Geminicoccus roseus DSM 18922: one gene and its partner. Each later gene encodes a partner of the first gene's protein in a complex. Links are inferred from orthologs where the notes say so. Each region holds a gene or a part of one and is shown in the gene's direction. Other genes may lie near its edges.

Evidence for each region. The genes of interacting proteins can lie anywhere in the genome.
Region 2: the proteins of accD (region 1) and accB are in contact, whole or in part, in a solved structure (PDB 8UXZ), measured with the Escherichia coli proteins. The link is inferred for Geminicoccus roseus DSM 18922 from one-to-one orthologs.

Annotation. Positions count from the first base shown.
Region 1 is NZ_KE386572.1:4,443,803-4,451,472, reverse strand. The notes cover bases 4,671-7,670. They hold accD (acetyl-CoA carboxylase, carboxyltransferase subunit beta), read left to right. Parts: upstream 4,671-5,690; coding sequence 5,691-6,650; downstream 6,651-7,670. Other genes in these bases: GEMRO_RS0121985 (bifunctional folylpolyglutamate synthase/dihydrofolate synthase), read left to right, coding at 6,631-7,670; trpA (tryptophan synthase subunit alpha), read left to right, coding at 4,867-5,694; trpB (tryptophan synthase subunit beta), read left to right, coding at 4,671-4,870. Also shown: GEMRO_RS31165 (multidrug effflux MFS transporter), read right to left, coding at 1-121; ihfB (integration host factor subunit beta), read left to right, coding at 496-783; GEMRO_RS0122020 (LapA family protein), read left to right, coding at 865-1,215; lhpI (bifunctional Delta(1)-pyrroline-2-carboxylate/Delta(1)-piperideine-2-carboxylate reductase), read left to right, coding at 1,217-2,179; pyrF (orotidine-5'-phosphate decarboxylase), read left to right, coding at 2,317-3,015; GEMRO_RS0122005 (phosphoribosylanthranilate isomerase), read left to right, coding at 3,012-3,665; more of trpB, read left to right, coding at 3,662-4,670.
Region 2 is NZ_KE386572.1:2,765,229-2,770,441, reverse strand. What follows is about bases 1-2,878. They hold accB (acetyl-CoA carboxylase biotin carboxyl carrier protein), read left to right. Parts: upstream 1-1,141; coding sequence 1,142-1,615; downstream 1,616-2,878. Other genes in these bases: accC (acetyl-CoA carboxylase biotin carboxylase subunit), read left to right, coding at 1,621-2,878; aroQ (type II 3-dehydroquinate dehydratase), read left to right, coding at 681-1,142; GEMRO_RS0113970 (MDR family oxidoreductase), read left to right, coding at 1-482. Also shown: more of accC, read left to right, coding at 2,879-2,976; aat (leucyl/phenylalanyl-tRNA--protein transferase), read left to right, coding at 2,976-3,689; GEMRO_RS29630 (DUF2155 domain-containing protein), read right to left, coding at 3,614-4,033; outer membrane lipid asymmetry maintenance protein MlaD, read right to left, coding at 4,042-4,560; signal recognition particle-docking protein FtsY, read right to left, coding at 4,641-5,213. UniProt on the Escherichia coli protein: This protein is a component of the acetyl coenzyme A carboxylase complex; first, biotin carboxylase catalyzes the carboxylation of the carrier protein and then the transcarboxylase transfers the carboxyl group to form malonyl-CoA.

The DNA of each region.
Region 1 (7,670 bases):
GGTCGCTGCGGAAATCGCTGGCGATCACCCCGAACGCCGGCAGATAGGCATCCACTGCGAATGGTCCGACCGCGATCAGGAGGCCGAGGATCACGGCGTGGCGGAGCATGGTCGCGTTCATGACTAATGGGATCCGGTGAATATTCTGCCGCCGATGACCAGCGAGCGAGGCACACGGATCGTCGACAAATCCGTGACCGACGCGCGACGCCGTCTTCCGGCTACGGGCAGGAGGCACAACCGCGCCATTCTCCATTAGGAGCCTGTTCTAGGCAAGCGGCACTGCCGCCGCATCCGGACAGGCCGGCCGCTTGTTGGTCCAGTTCGCCCAGGTGCCGCACGCCGCCTGTGTCAGCCGCGGTGGAGCTGACGCAGGTGTTCGATCCTTTCTCCTTATGCTTCAACGGGTTGCCTTGTGCTTTCGCTTGACGTGCCCGGCACCTGGGCCGACAAGACGCCGGAAAGCTTGGCAGTCCGAGGAAAGCGATAGCCGGCATGACCCGCTCCGACCTCATCCGCCGCATCGCCGAGGCGAACCCCCATCTCTACCTGCGCGATGTCGAGAAGATCGTCGCGACGGTGTTCGAGGAACTGACCAAGGCGCTGGAGCGGGGCGATCGCGTCGAGCTGCGCGGCTTTGGCGCATTCTCGATCCGCGGCCGCTCGGCGCGCACCGGCCGCAATCCGCGCACCGGGGCCGAGGTGGATGTCCCGGACAAGCGAGTGCCCTATTTCAAGACCGGCAAGGAGCTGCGCGAGCGCCTGAACGTCGGCGACGAGTGACGCCCGCTCCTCTCCGGCCGGGGCTGCTGTCCAGGGCACGCTCCGTCTGATATGCACCGACCTCAACCTTGCGAGGCGTCGATGGTAAAGTTCCTCCGTACGATCCTGGGGCTGATCGGGCTCCTGGTGATCGTCCTGTTCGCGATCGGCAACCGCGAGCCGATCGAGATCTCGCTCTGGCCGACGCCGTTCATGATCGACCTGCCGGTCTATGGGGTGTTCCTGGTGGCCATGATCCTGGGCGTGATCCTGGGCGGCATCGCCTCCTGGCTGGGCGGCCACCAGAAGCGCGCCGAGGCGTCGCGCAGCCGGCGCAAGCTGGCGCTGATGGAGGAACAGGAGGCGAAGCGCCGGCGCGACGAGGAAGCCTCGGCCGCGGCCCTGGCCGCCAAGAACGTCACGCCGACGCGCGCGCTGGCGACGGCCCGCTGAGGTGAGCCAGCCTGCCTTTTTCGGGCCCGCCGAGATCGAGGCCGCGCTGCCCTGGCCGCGCATGGTCGAGGCGCTGCGGGAAGGCTTCGCCGCCGGCGCCGAGGCTCCGGTGCGGCACCACCACGCGGTGCCGCGACCGGGCATGGACCGGCCGGCCGATCTCCTGATCATGCCGGCCTGGCGGCCGGGCTCCTCGACCGGGATCAAGATCGTCCATGTGGCGCCAGGCCACGAGGCCAAGGGGATCCCGTCGATCCAGGGTCTCTATATCCTGTTCGACGGCCCCACGGGGACGCCGCGCGCGGTCCTGGACGGTGCGGCGCTCACCCTGCGGCGCACGGCCGGCGCCTCGGCGCTCGCCGCCTCGTTCCTGGCCCGCGACGATGTCGCCACGCATCTGGTGGTGGGGGCGGGCGCGCTCTGCCCGAACTTCGTCCATGCCCACCGGGCGGTCCGGCCATCCCTGACGAAGACGCTGATCTGGAACCGCCGGCCGGAGAAGGCGGCAGGCGTCGCCCAGCGCCTGCAGGAGCAGGGGCTCGATGCGGAAGCGGTGGCGGACCTCCCCGCTGCGGTCCGGCGGGCGGATCTCATCTCTGCGGCCACCAACTCCACCGCGCCGCTGATCCGGGGGGCGGATGTCCGCCCCGGTACCCATGTCGACCTGGTGGGCGCCTATACCCGCGCGATGCGAGAGAGCGACGACGCGCTGGTCGGCCTAGCGTCGGTGTACGTGGACACCCGCGAGGGGGCGCTCGCCGAGGCGGGCGACCTCCTCCAGGCAATCGACGCCGGCGCCTTTGCGCCGGAGGATATCCGGGGCGACCTGCGGGAGCTGGTTCTCGGGAAAGCCCAGGGACGGCGGTCGGTGGACGAGGTGACCCTGTTCAAGTCGGTCGGCGCCGCGCTGGAGGATCTGGTCGCGGCGGAGGCGGTGGTCGGGGCGCGGCTGCCCAAGGACTGACCGCGTCCGAGTTGAACCGGCGGCAGGAACCACCACTCTATCACTGCCACCGGACTGCCGGTGGCGCATCGCGTTGACGCCTCTGCGACGCTCTGCCAAGCAACGCAGCGGCTTGGACCCTGGACCGGAAGCACCGCTTGTTCACCTCCCCGATCTTCTGCGCCATCGACCGTCCCGATCCGTCCGGGGCGCTGGACCTCGCGCGATCGCTGGAGGGCGCCGTGGGCGGCGTGAAGCTGGGGCTGGAGTATTTCTGTGCTGCAGGCCCGGAGGGGGTGCGTGCCGTAGCCAGCGAAGGGCTGCCGGTCTTCCTGGACCTGAAGCTGCACGACATTCCCAACACGGTGGCCGGCGCCGTCCGCTCCGCCCTGGTTGCGGAGCCGGCGATGCTGACGCTGCATGCCTCGGGCGGCAGCGCCATGCTGCGGGCGGCGGTGGAGGCGAAGCGTCAGGCCGGATCCTCCAGCTGGCTCCTGGCGGTGACCGTGCTCACCAGCCTGGACGACACTGACCTTGGTGCCATGGGTATCGCCGGCGATACCGGAGCGCAGGTCGAGCGGCTGGCCCGGCTCGCGGTCGAGGCCGGTGTGGACGGGCTGGTATGCTCCCCGCACGAGATCGCCAGGCTGCGCCGGGTGGTGCCGGCAGGGATCAAGCTGGTGGTGCCGGGGATCCGTCCCCCCGGGTCCGCCGGGGACGACCAGAAGCGGGTGATGAGCCCCGCCGAAGCGCTGGCCGCCGGGGCGGACGTGCTGGTGGTGGGACGGCCGATCACCGGCGCCGCCGATCCGGCCTCCGCCGCCCGGGCCCTGCTGCAGGGCGCTGCCGGGTCATGACCCTGGTCAAGATCTGCGGCCTGACGGAGCCGGCACGGATCGAACAGGCCTGCGCTGCGGGCGCCGACTATGTCGGCTTCGTGTTCTTTCCCGCTTCCCGGCGCTACGTGACGCCGGAACAGGCCGGGGTCCTGGCCGGCCATGTCTCCGGCACCGTGGAGAGCGTCGGGCTGTTCGTCAATCCGGACGACCGGATCATCGAGACGACCTTGCTGTCGGTGCCGCTGGATGTGATCCAACTGCATGGCGAAGAAAGTCCGGAGCGGGTCGCCGAGATCGGCCTGCGCTTCGGGGTGCGCACGCTCAAGGCCCTGCCGGTGGCGGTGCCCGAGGACCTGCAGGCCGTGGCGGCCTATGCCGACACCGCCGACATGATCCTGTTCGATGCGAAGCCCGTACCTGGGGCGGTGCTGCCGGGCGGCAACGGCTTGCCGTTCGACTGGCGCCTGCTCGAGCAGGTCGAGATCGATTGTCCGTGGCTTCTTGCTGGCGGCCTGACGGTGGACAATCTGTCGACTGCGCTGGCCGTGACCGGCGCGCCGGGCGTGGACGTCAGTTCGGGCGTGGAGACATCTCCTGGCGTGAAGGATCCGGCCAAGCTCGCCGCGTTCATCGCCATGGCCAAGAGTTTTGGGAGGAACGACGGATGAGCCAGCGCAATTCTCTGCGCAACATGCCGGACGAGAACGGGCATTACGGCATTTTCGGCGGCCGGTTCGTTGCCGAGACGCTGATGCCGCTGATCCTTGAGCTGGAAAGCGCCTACGAGGCCGCCAAGAAGGACGAGGGCTTCTGGAAGGAACTGGACGGCTGGTTCAAGGACTATGTCGGCCGCCCCTCGCCGCTCTACTTCGCCGAGCGCCTGACCGAGCATTTCGGCGGGGCCAAGATCTACTTCAAGCGCGAGGAGCTGAACCACACCGGCTCCCACAAGATCAACAACACCGTCGCCCAGGTCCTGCTCGCCAAGCGCATGGGCAAGACCCGGATCATCGCCGAGACCGGGGCCGGCCAGCACGGCGTCGCTACTGCCACGGTGGCGTCGCGGCTGGGCCTGCCCTGCATCGTCTACATGGGTGCGAAGGACATCGAGCGGCAGCAGCCGAACGTGTTCCGGATGCGCCTGCTGGGCGCCGAGGTCCGGCCGGTGACGTCCGGCTCGCACACGCTGAAGGACGCCATGAATGAGGCCCTGCGCGACTGGGTCTCCAACGTCCACGACACCTTCTACGTGATCGGCTCGGTGGCGGGTCCCCACCCCTATCCGGCGATGGTGCGCGACTTCCAGTCGGTGATAGGGCGCGAAACCAAGCAGCAGATCCTGGAAAAGGAGGGCCGGCTTCCGGACGTGCTGATTGCGGCGGTGGGCGGCGGCTCCAACGCGATGGGCCTGTTCCATCCGTTCCTGGACGACGATGTCCGCCTGATCGCGGTGGAAGCGGCCGGCGACGGGATCGAGACCGGCCGCCATGCCGCGGCGATGGCGGCGGGAACGCCCGGCGTGCTGCACGGCTCGCGCTCCTACCTCCTCCAGGACGAGGACGGCCAGGTGGTGGAGCCGCACTCGATCTCCGCTGGCCTGGACTATCCCGGCGTCGGGCCCGAGCATTCCTGGCTCAAGGAGCAAGGCCGTCTGGAGATCGCACCGGCCACCGACGCGGAGACCCTCGAGGCCTTCCAGCTCTGCGGCAGGATCGAGGGCATCCTGCCGGCGCTGGAATGCGCCCATGCCCTGGCGCACATCGCCAAGATCGCGCCGACCATGGACAAGGACCAGGTCATCGTCCTCAACCTGTCCGGCCGCGGGGACAAGGACATCTTCACGGTAGCCGAGCATCTTGGAGTGAAGCTGTGAGCGATCGGATCCGCGAGCGCTTCGCTGCGCTCGCCGCCGAGGGCCGTGCCGGCCTCGTCACCTATCTGTGTGCCGGGGACCCGGACCCGGAGACCTCGCTGGCGCTGATCCGCGGCCTGCCCGGCTGCGGCGTCGACCTGATCGAGATCGGCATGCCGTTCTCCGACCCGATGGCCGACGGCCCTGCAATCCAGGCCGGCAACCTGCGCGCCATCGCGGGCGGCATGAAGCTGGCGAAGGTCCTGGACCTCGTCCGCCGCTTCCGCGAGGAGGACCAAGCCACCCCGGTCATCCTGATGGGCTACTACAACCCGGTCCACCAGATGGGGAAGGAGCGCTTCATCCAAAGCGCCGTCGAGGCCGGCGTGGACGGGCTGATCATGGTCGACCTGCCGCCGGAGGAGGACGAGGAGTTCTGCCTGCCGGCCAAGGCGGCAGGCCTGGACTTCATCCGGCTGGCGACACCCACCACCGATGCGAAGCGGCTGCCGGTGGTGCTGAACAACGCCTCGGGCTTCATCTACTACGTGTCGATCACCGGCATCACCGGCTCGGCGGCGCCGGTGGCCGACCAGGTCGGCGAGGCGGTCCGGCGGATCAAGTCGTCGACCACCCTGCCGGTGGCGGTGGGCTTCGGCATCCGCACGCCCGAGCAGGCCGCGGCCATCGCGCGCCATGCGGATGCGGCGGTGGTGGGATCGGCGCTGGTCGACCTGGTTGCATCAAACCTGGACGAGGCAGGGAAGGCCAGGCCGGGCCTGGTCGAGACGGTCCATTCCCTGGTCCGCGACCTGGCCGCGGGCGTGCGCGGAGCACGGGCATGAGCAACTGGCTGACCGACTATGTCCGCCCGAAGATCCGGGCGCTGGTGAGCCGCAACCCGGACCTGCCGGACGATCTCTGGCGGCAGTGCACGTCCTGCGAGCGGATGATCTTCCACCGCGACTTCGAGCAGGCCCAGCGGGTCTGTCCGCATTGCGGCCACCACATGCGGGTCGATCCGTCGTTCCGCTTCGAGACCCTGTTCGACGCGGACAGCTGGCAGCGCATCGAGCTGCCCAAGGTCGCCGCCGATCCGCTGAAGTTCCGCGATCAGAAGAAGTACGCGGACCGGCTGAAGGAGGCCCAGACCAAGACCACCCGGCAGGACGCGCTCGAGGCGGCCCACGGCAAGATCGACGGCATGCCGGCAGTGATCGCGGTGATGAACTTCGCCTTCATGGGCGGGTCGATGGGCACCGCCGTGGGCGAGGCGTTTCTGGCCGCGGCCAAGCTCGCGGTGCTGCAGGAAGCGGCCTTCATCGTCTTCACCAGCTCCGGCGGGGCCCGGATGCAGGAAGGCGCGCTGTCGCTGATGCAGATGGCGCGCACCACCGTCGCGGTGGAGATGGTGAAGGACAAGCGGCTGCCCTACATCGTGGTGCTGACCGACCCCACCACTGGTGGCGTCACCGCCAGCTTCGCGATGCTGGGCGACGTGCAGATCGCCGAGCCGGGTGCGATGATCGGCTTTGCCGGCGCGCGGGTGATCGAGCAGACCATCCGCGAGAAGCTGCCCGAGGGGTTCCAGCGCGCCGAGTATCTGCGCGACCACGGCATCGTCGACATGGTGGTGCACCGGTTCGACCTGCGCCCGACCCTGGTCCGGATCCTCGACCTGCTGTTGCGCAAGCGGCGCGAGTTGAAGGCCGAGCCGGCCGCCGAGCCCGTTGTTCCCGCCACCGTCGGCGAAGCGCCCACCCTGGAACTGGTCAAGGCGAGTGAGCAGCCCGTCGAGTGACGAGATCCTGGCGCGGCTGATCGACCTTCATCCCAAGAAGATCGACCTCTCCCTGGCCCGGATGGAGCAGATCCTGGCGGAGCTGGGCCATCCGGAGCGGAAGGTGCCGCCGGTGATCCACCTCGCCGGGACCAACGGCAAGGGCTCCACCGGCGCCTGCATTGCCGCAGCGCTCGCAGCCCAGGGTCAGCGCGTCCACCGCTACATCTCGCCCCATCTGGTCCGCTTCAACGAGCGGATCATGCTGGACAACCGGCCGATCGACGAGGCGCGCCTCACCGAGCTGCTGGAGGAGGTCGAGCGGATCAATGCCGGCCGGCCGATCACCTTCTTCGAGATCACCACGGCCATGGCGTTCCTGGCCTTCGCGCGCTTTCCGGGCGATGCCCTGGTCCTGGAGGTCGGCATGGGCGGGCGGCTGGACGCCACCAACGTGGTGGACCGCCCGGCTGTCTCGATCATCACCCCGGTATTCCTGGACCACGAGACCTATCTGGGCGGGACGATCGACCTGATCGCCACCGAGAAGGCCGGGATCCTGAAGCCGGGGGTGCCGTGCGTGGTGGCGCCGCAGGACCCGGAGGGGCTTCGGGCGATCGAGCGGCGCGCGGCGATGCTGGACACGCCGCTGCTGGTCCATGGCCGCGACTGGTGGTTCGAGCAGCACCCCGAGGCGCTGATCGTCGAGGATAACGGCGAGCGGCTGGAACTGCCGCGCCCTGCCCTGGACGGCCCGCACCAGTATGCCAACGCCGCCACCGCGGTGGTGGCGCTCCGGCGTCTTCCGCCGAAGCTCTGCCCGGGGCCGGCAGCCCTGGCCGCGGGCGTCTCCCGGGCCAGCTGGCCCGGACGCTGGCAGCGGCTGTGGTCCGGGCCGATGACCGACCTGCTTCCGCCGGGCTGGGAACTGCGGCTGGATGGCGGCCATAATCCCGCGGCGGCGCTGGCACTGGCGGCGACGCTGGACATGCTCCCGCCCAGGCCGCTGCACCTGGTGGTCGGCATGCTCAACACCAAGGA
Region 2 (5,213 bases), 1.7 Mb from region 1 along the record:
CCAAGGCCGGCTTCAAGGTGGTGGCCTCCACCGGCAAGACCGCCGAGGCCGACTGGCTGCGCGGCCTGGGTGCCGCCGAGGTGATCGACCGCACCCCGTTCGTCCCGGGTGCGAAGGGCCCGCTCGACAAGACCCGCTTTGCCGGCGCGATCGACACGGTCGGCGGCGCGGTCCTGGCCGGCCTGCTGAAGACCATGGCGCCGGGCGCCGCCGTCGCCGCGGTCGGCAATGCCGGCGGCGTCGAATTGTCCACCACGGTATTCCCGTTCATCCTGCGCGGCGTGCGGCTGTGCGGGGTGGATTCGGTGCAGGTGCCCTTCGAACCGCGTCTGGCCGCTTGGCAGCGGCTCGCCCGCGACCTGGAGCCGGGCGTGCTGGACCGGGTGGCGCAGGTGATCGGCCTGTCCGAGGTCCCGGCGGCGGCTGCCGCCTTCCTGGAAGGCAAGGTCAAGGGCCGGATCGTGGTCGACACCCACCGCTGAGCCCGAAGGGAACGGGCGCGGGCCAGAGGCCGGCCGCTAAATCGGCCGCCATGCACGCGCGCCCTTTCCCCTGGCCGCCCCGCGTGCTACCTCCCCTCGCCGCGGACCAACGTCTTGACGGTGGCCCTTGCCGTTTTAGGCGGAGCACCGTGCGAAACGGTGGCCGACAGCGATCAATAACCGCGATCGATCCCGACCTTGCCCACCATCCTGGTCCTCAACGGACCGAACCTGAACATGCTCGGCCTGCGCCAGCCCGAGATCTATGGCCGCACCACCCTGGCGGACGTCCGGGCGATGGTCGAGCAGGAGGCGGCCGATCTCGGCGTGACCGCCGATTTCCGCCAGAGCAACCATGAGGGCGTGCTGATCGACTGGATCCACGAGGCCCGCACCAAGGCGGACGTCATCGTGATCAATCCGGGCGGGCTCACCCACACCTCGGTGGCGCTGATGGATGCTTTGTCCGCCGCCGAGAAGCCGGTGATCGAGCTGCACGTCTCCAACGTGCACCGCCGGGAAGACTTCCGGCACCACTCCTACGTGTCGCTGGTCGCCACCGGCGTGATCTGCGGGCTCGGGCCCTACGGCTACGTCCTGGCCCTGCGCGCCGCCCACCACCTCATCTCCCCTTCCCCCGCTGCCGCTCGAGACGAATGATGGCCAAGCTCGACGTCGAAACCAACTTCATCGAGAAGCTGGCGGAACTCCTCCAGCGCACCGGCCTCACCGAGATCGAGATCAACCAGGGCACCACCCGGATCCGGGTCGCGCGCCAGATCCAGATGGCGCCGCTCGACGTGACCGCCCCGGTCTACATGCAGCCCCATGCCGCCCAGCCCGCCCCGGCGGCGGCCGCGGCCCCGGCCGCCGCGCCGGCCGGTCCCGACACCTCGCACCCGGGCATGGTGAAGTCGCCCATGGTGGGCACGGTGTACCTGGCGCCGGAGCCGGGCGCCGCCCCCTATGCCGCGGTCGGCTCCGAGGTGAAGGAGGGCCAGACCCTTCTGATCATCGAGGCGATGAAGGTGATGAACGCGATCCGGGCGCCGAAAGCCGGCCGGGTCGCGCGGGTGTTCGTCGAGAACGCGGCGCCCGTCGAATTCGGCGAACCACTCCTCATCCTGGAGTGAGCGGCTTGTTCAAGAAGATCCTGATCGCCAACCGCGGCGAGATAGCACTCCGGGTGCTGCGCGCCTGCCGCGAGATGGGCATCCAGACCGTGGCGGTGCACTCCACCGCCGACGCGTCCGCCATGCATGTCCGCTTCGCCGACGAGAGCGTGTGCATCGGCCCGCCCCAGGTCGGCGAGAGCTACCTGAACAAGCTCTCGATCCTGGCGGCTGCCGAGATCACCGGGGCGGAGGCGATCCATCCGGGCTACGGCTTCCTCTCCGAGAACGCCGATTTCTGCCAGATGGTTGAGGAGCACGGCTTCGCCTTCATCGGGCCGACCCCGGACCATATCCGGCTGATGGGCGACAAGATCGTCGCCAAGGACACCGCCAAGAAGCTGGGCATCCCCTGCGTGCCGGGGACCGATGGCCCGGTGGCCAGCGACGAGGAAGCGCTCGCGGCCGCCGAGGAGATCGGCTGGCCGGTGCTGATCAAGGCGGTGTCGGGCGGCGGCGGGCGCGGGATGACCGTGGTCCATGACCGCTCCCAGCTCCTGGACGCGCTGCGCATGGCGCGCGGCGAGGCCAAGGCCGGGTTCGGCGACGACCGGGTCTATATCGAAAAGTTCCTGGCGGCGCCCCGCCATATCGAGGTCCAGGTCTTGTGCGACACGCACGGCCAGGTCCTGCACTTAGGCGAGCGCGACTGCTCGCTGCAGCGCCGCCACCAGAAGGTGGTGGAGGAGGCGCCCTCCCCGGTCCTGGATGCGGGCGACCGCGAGAAGCTCGGCCTGCTGGTCGCCAAGGCGATGGAGAAGTTCGGCTACCGGGGCGTCGGCACGCTGGAATTCCTCTACGAGAACGGCCAGTTCTATTTCATCGAGATGAACACCCGCCTGCAGGTGGAGCATCCGGTGACCGAGCTCATCACCGACACCGACCTCGTCCGCGAGCAGATCCGGGTGGCCGCCGGCGAGAAGCTGGCCTTCTCCCAGTCGGACGTGCGCTTCCGTGGCCATGCGATCGAGTGCCGGATCACCGCGGAGAACCCCAAGACCCTGGCGCCGTCGCCGGGGCGGGTCACCGGCTATCACGCCCCGGGCGGGCCGGGCGTGCGGATGGATTCGGCCCTCTACGCCGGCTACACCGTGCCGCCCTACTATGACAGCCTGATCGGCAAGCTGATCGTCCACGACGTCGACCGGCCGACCTGCCTGCGCCGGCTGGAGCGGGCGCTGGCGGAATGCGTGGTGGAAGGCGTCGACACCAACCTGCCGCTCCTGCGCACGGTGATCGGCACCAGCGCGTTCAGGAACGGCCAGTACGACACCGGCTGGCTCGGCAAGTTCATCGCCGACTGGGAGCCGCCGGTAGTGTGATGCGCGACCCGGCCGCGATCGACGAGGACGAGGACGCCCGGACGATCACGCCGGAGATCCTGCTGACCGCCTATCGCCTGGGCGTGTTTCCGATGGCCGAGGCGCATGACGACCCGACCATCCACTGGATCAATCCCAAGCATCGCGGGATCATCCCGCTGGACCGCTTCCACGTGCCGCGCAGCCTGGCCAAGACCTTCCGGTCGGGCCGGTTCGCGCTGACCGCGGATGAGGCCTTCGACCGGGTGATCCGGGCCTGCGCGGAGGCCACCGAGATCCGGCCCAGCACCTGGCTGAACCCGCAGCTCATCGAGCTCTATGGCGCCCTGCACCGCCGGGGCCATGCGCACAGCGTGGAGACCTGGCAGGACGGCAGGCTGGTCGGCGGGCTGTACGGCGTCTCGATCGGCGGCGCCTTCTTCGGCGAGAGCATGTTCAGCCGGGCGACCGACGCCTCCAAGGTCGCCCTGGTGGAACTGGTGCGCCGGCTGCGCGCCGGCGGCTACGTGCTGCTGGACACCCAGTTCGTCACCAGCCACCTGACCCGCTTCGGCGCGATCGAGATCCCCCAGGCGGAGTACCAGCGGCGCCTGCACCATGCGATGATGCTGAACGCCGTGTTCCCCAAGGACGGGGTTCAGCCGGGCGGCACCACGCTCGCCGGGGGATCGGGCAGGAGCGGGTCGATGCAGCCGGTCAGCCACACGTCGTAGACCGGGTGCTCCAGGGCGTGGAGCGAGGGGCTGGAGGCATAGACCCAGCCGGAGAAGATCCGCTCCTCGCGGTCCTGGTCGAGATCGTCGATCTCCAGAAACGCGGCGGCTTCCGGGGTCTCGGTCGGCGGCGAGGTGAAGCAGGCCTTCAGCGTGATCAGCAGGGTGCCGAACCGGACCGGCTGGTCCAGGGTCACCTCGATCCGCACCACCCGCGCCGTGACCTTGTCCAGGCCCTGCATCTCCGCCTTGTTGTTCGGCACGGTCGGCCCCGCCGCCAGGGCTGGGCCGGCGCTCAAGGCGGACGACAGCAGGACGGCGGCGCCCAGCCGCCGCAGAACCATCGAAGCGATCATGGGCTGGAGAAGATGTCGTCGGCGGCTCCCGCGTCGCCGCCAGATGCCGCGCCGCCCGATCCGCCGCTCTCGCTGCCGCCCTGGCTGAAGATGTAGCGACCGATCAGGTCCTCGATGCTGACCGAGGACTGGGTCAGGGTGATGGCCCCGCCCGGCTCCAGGTTGCGGTCGTCGCCACCGGGGATGATCGAGAGGTACTTGCCGCCGATCAGGCTGGAGCTGGCGACCGAGGCCGAACTGTCGGTCGGCAGCTCGATGCCGTTCTGCACCGAGAAGCGGACCGACGCCCGGAAGGTCTGCGGGTCCAGGCTCTTCGCGGTGACGGTGCCGACCTTCACCCCGCTGATCCGTACGTCGCCGCCGACATCGATCCCGTCGGCGCGGTCGAACTGCGCCACCAGCTCATAGCCGTTCGGACCGCCGATGTTGCTGCGCCCATACGCCCAGAACAGGAAGCCGGCCGCCACCAGCAGCACCAGGGCCCCGAGTATGGTCTCGACGATGCTGCGGGCCATGCCATTCCTCTCCGACGTCGTCGCGCTCGATCCATGCGGTCAGGTAGCGCCTGACGGCCAAACCCTCAACCTCGGGCGTCTCAGGCCTGCCCGGTCTTCTCGTCCAGCCCGAGCAGGGCCCGGGCAAATGCTTCGGCCTCGAACGGCTTCAGGTCCTCGATCGCCTCGCCCACGCCCAAGGCATGGATCGGCAGGTGGAACCGCTCGGCCAGCGACACGACCACGCCGCCCTTGGCGGTGCCGTCCAGCTTGGTCACCACCAGGCCGGTCACGTCCACGATCTCCTTGAAGACCTCGAGCTGCCGGTGCGCGTTCTGCCCGGTCGTGCCGTCCAGCACCAGCACGGTGTCGTGCGGGGCGTCGGGATCGACCTTCTTGATCACCCGGATGATCTTCTTCAGCTCGTCCATGAGGGCCGCCTTGTTGTGCAGCCGCCCGGCCGTGTCGATCATCAGGATGTCGGCGCCCTGCGCCTTGGCCTTCTCCAGCGCGGAAAAGGCCAGCGCCGCGGGATCCGATCCCTGCGTCGCCGCCAGCACCGGCACGCCGTTGCGCTCGCCCCAGACCTGGAGCTGCTCCACCGCGGCCGCCCGGAAGGTGTCGCAGGCGGCCAGCACCACCTTCAGCCCGGCATCGGTCGCCATCTTGGCGAG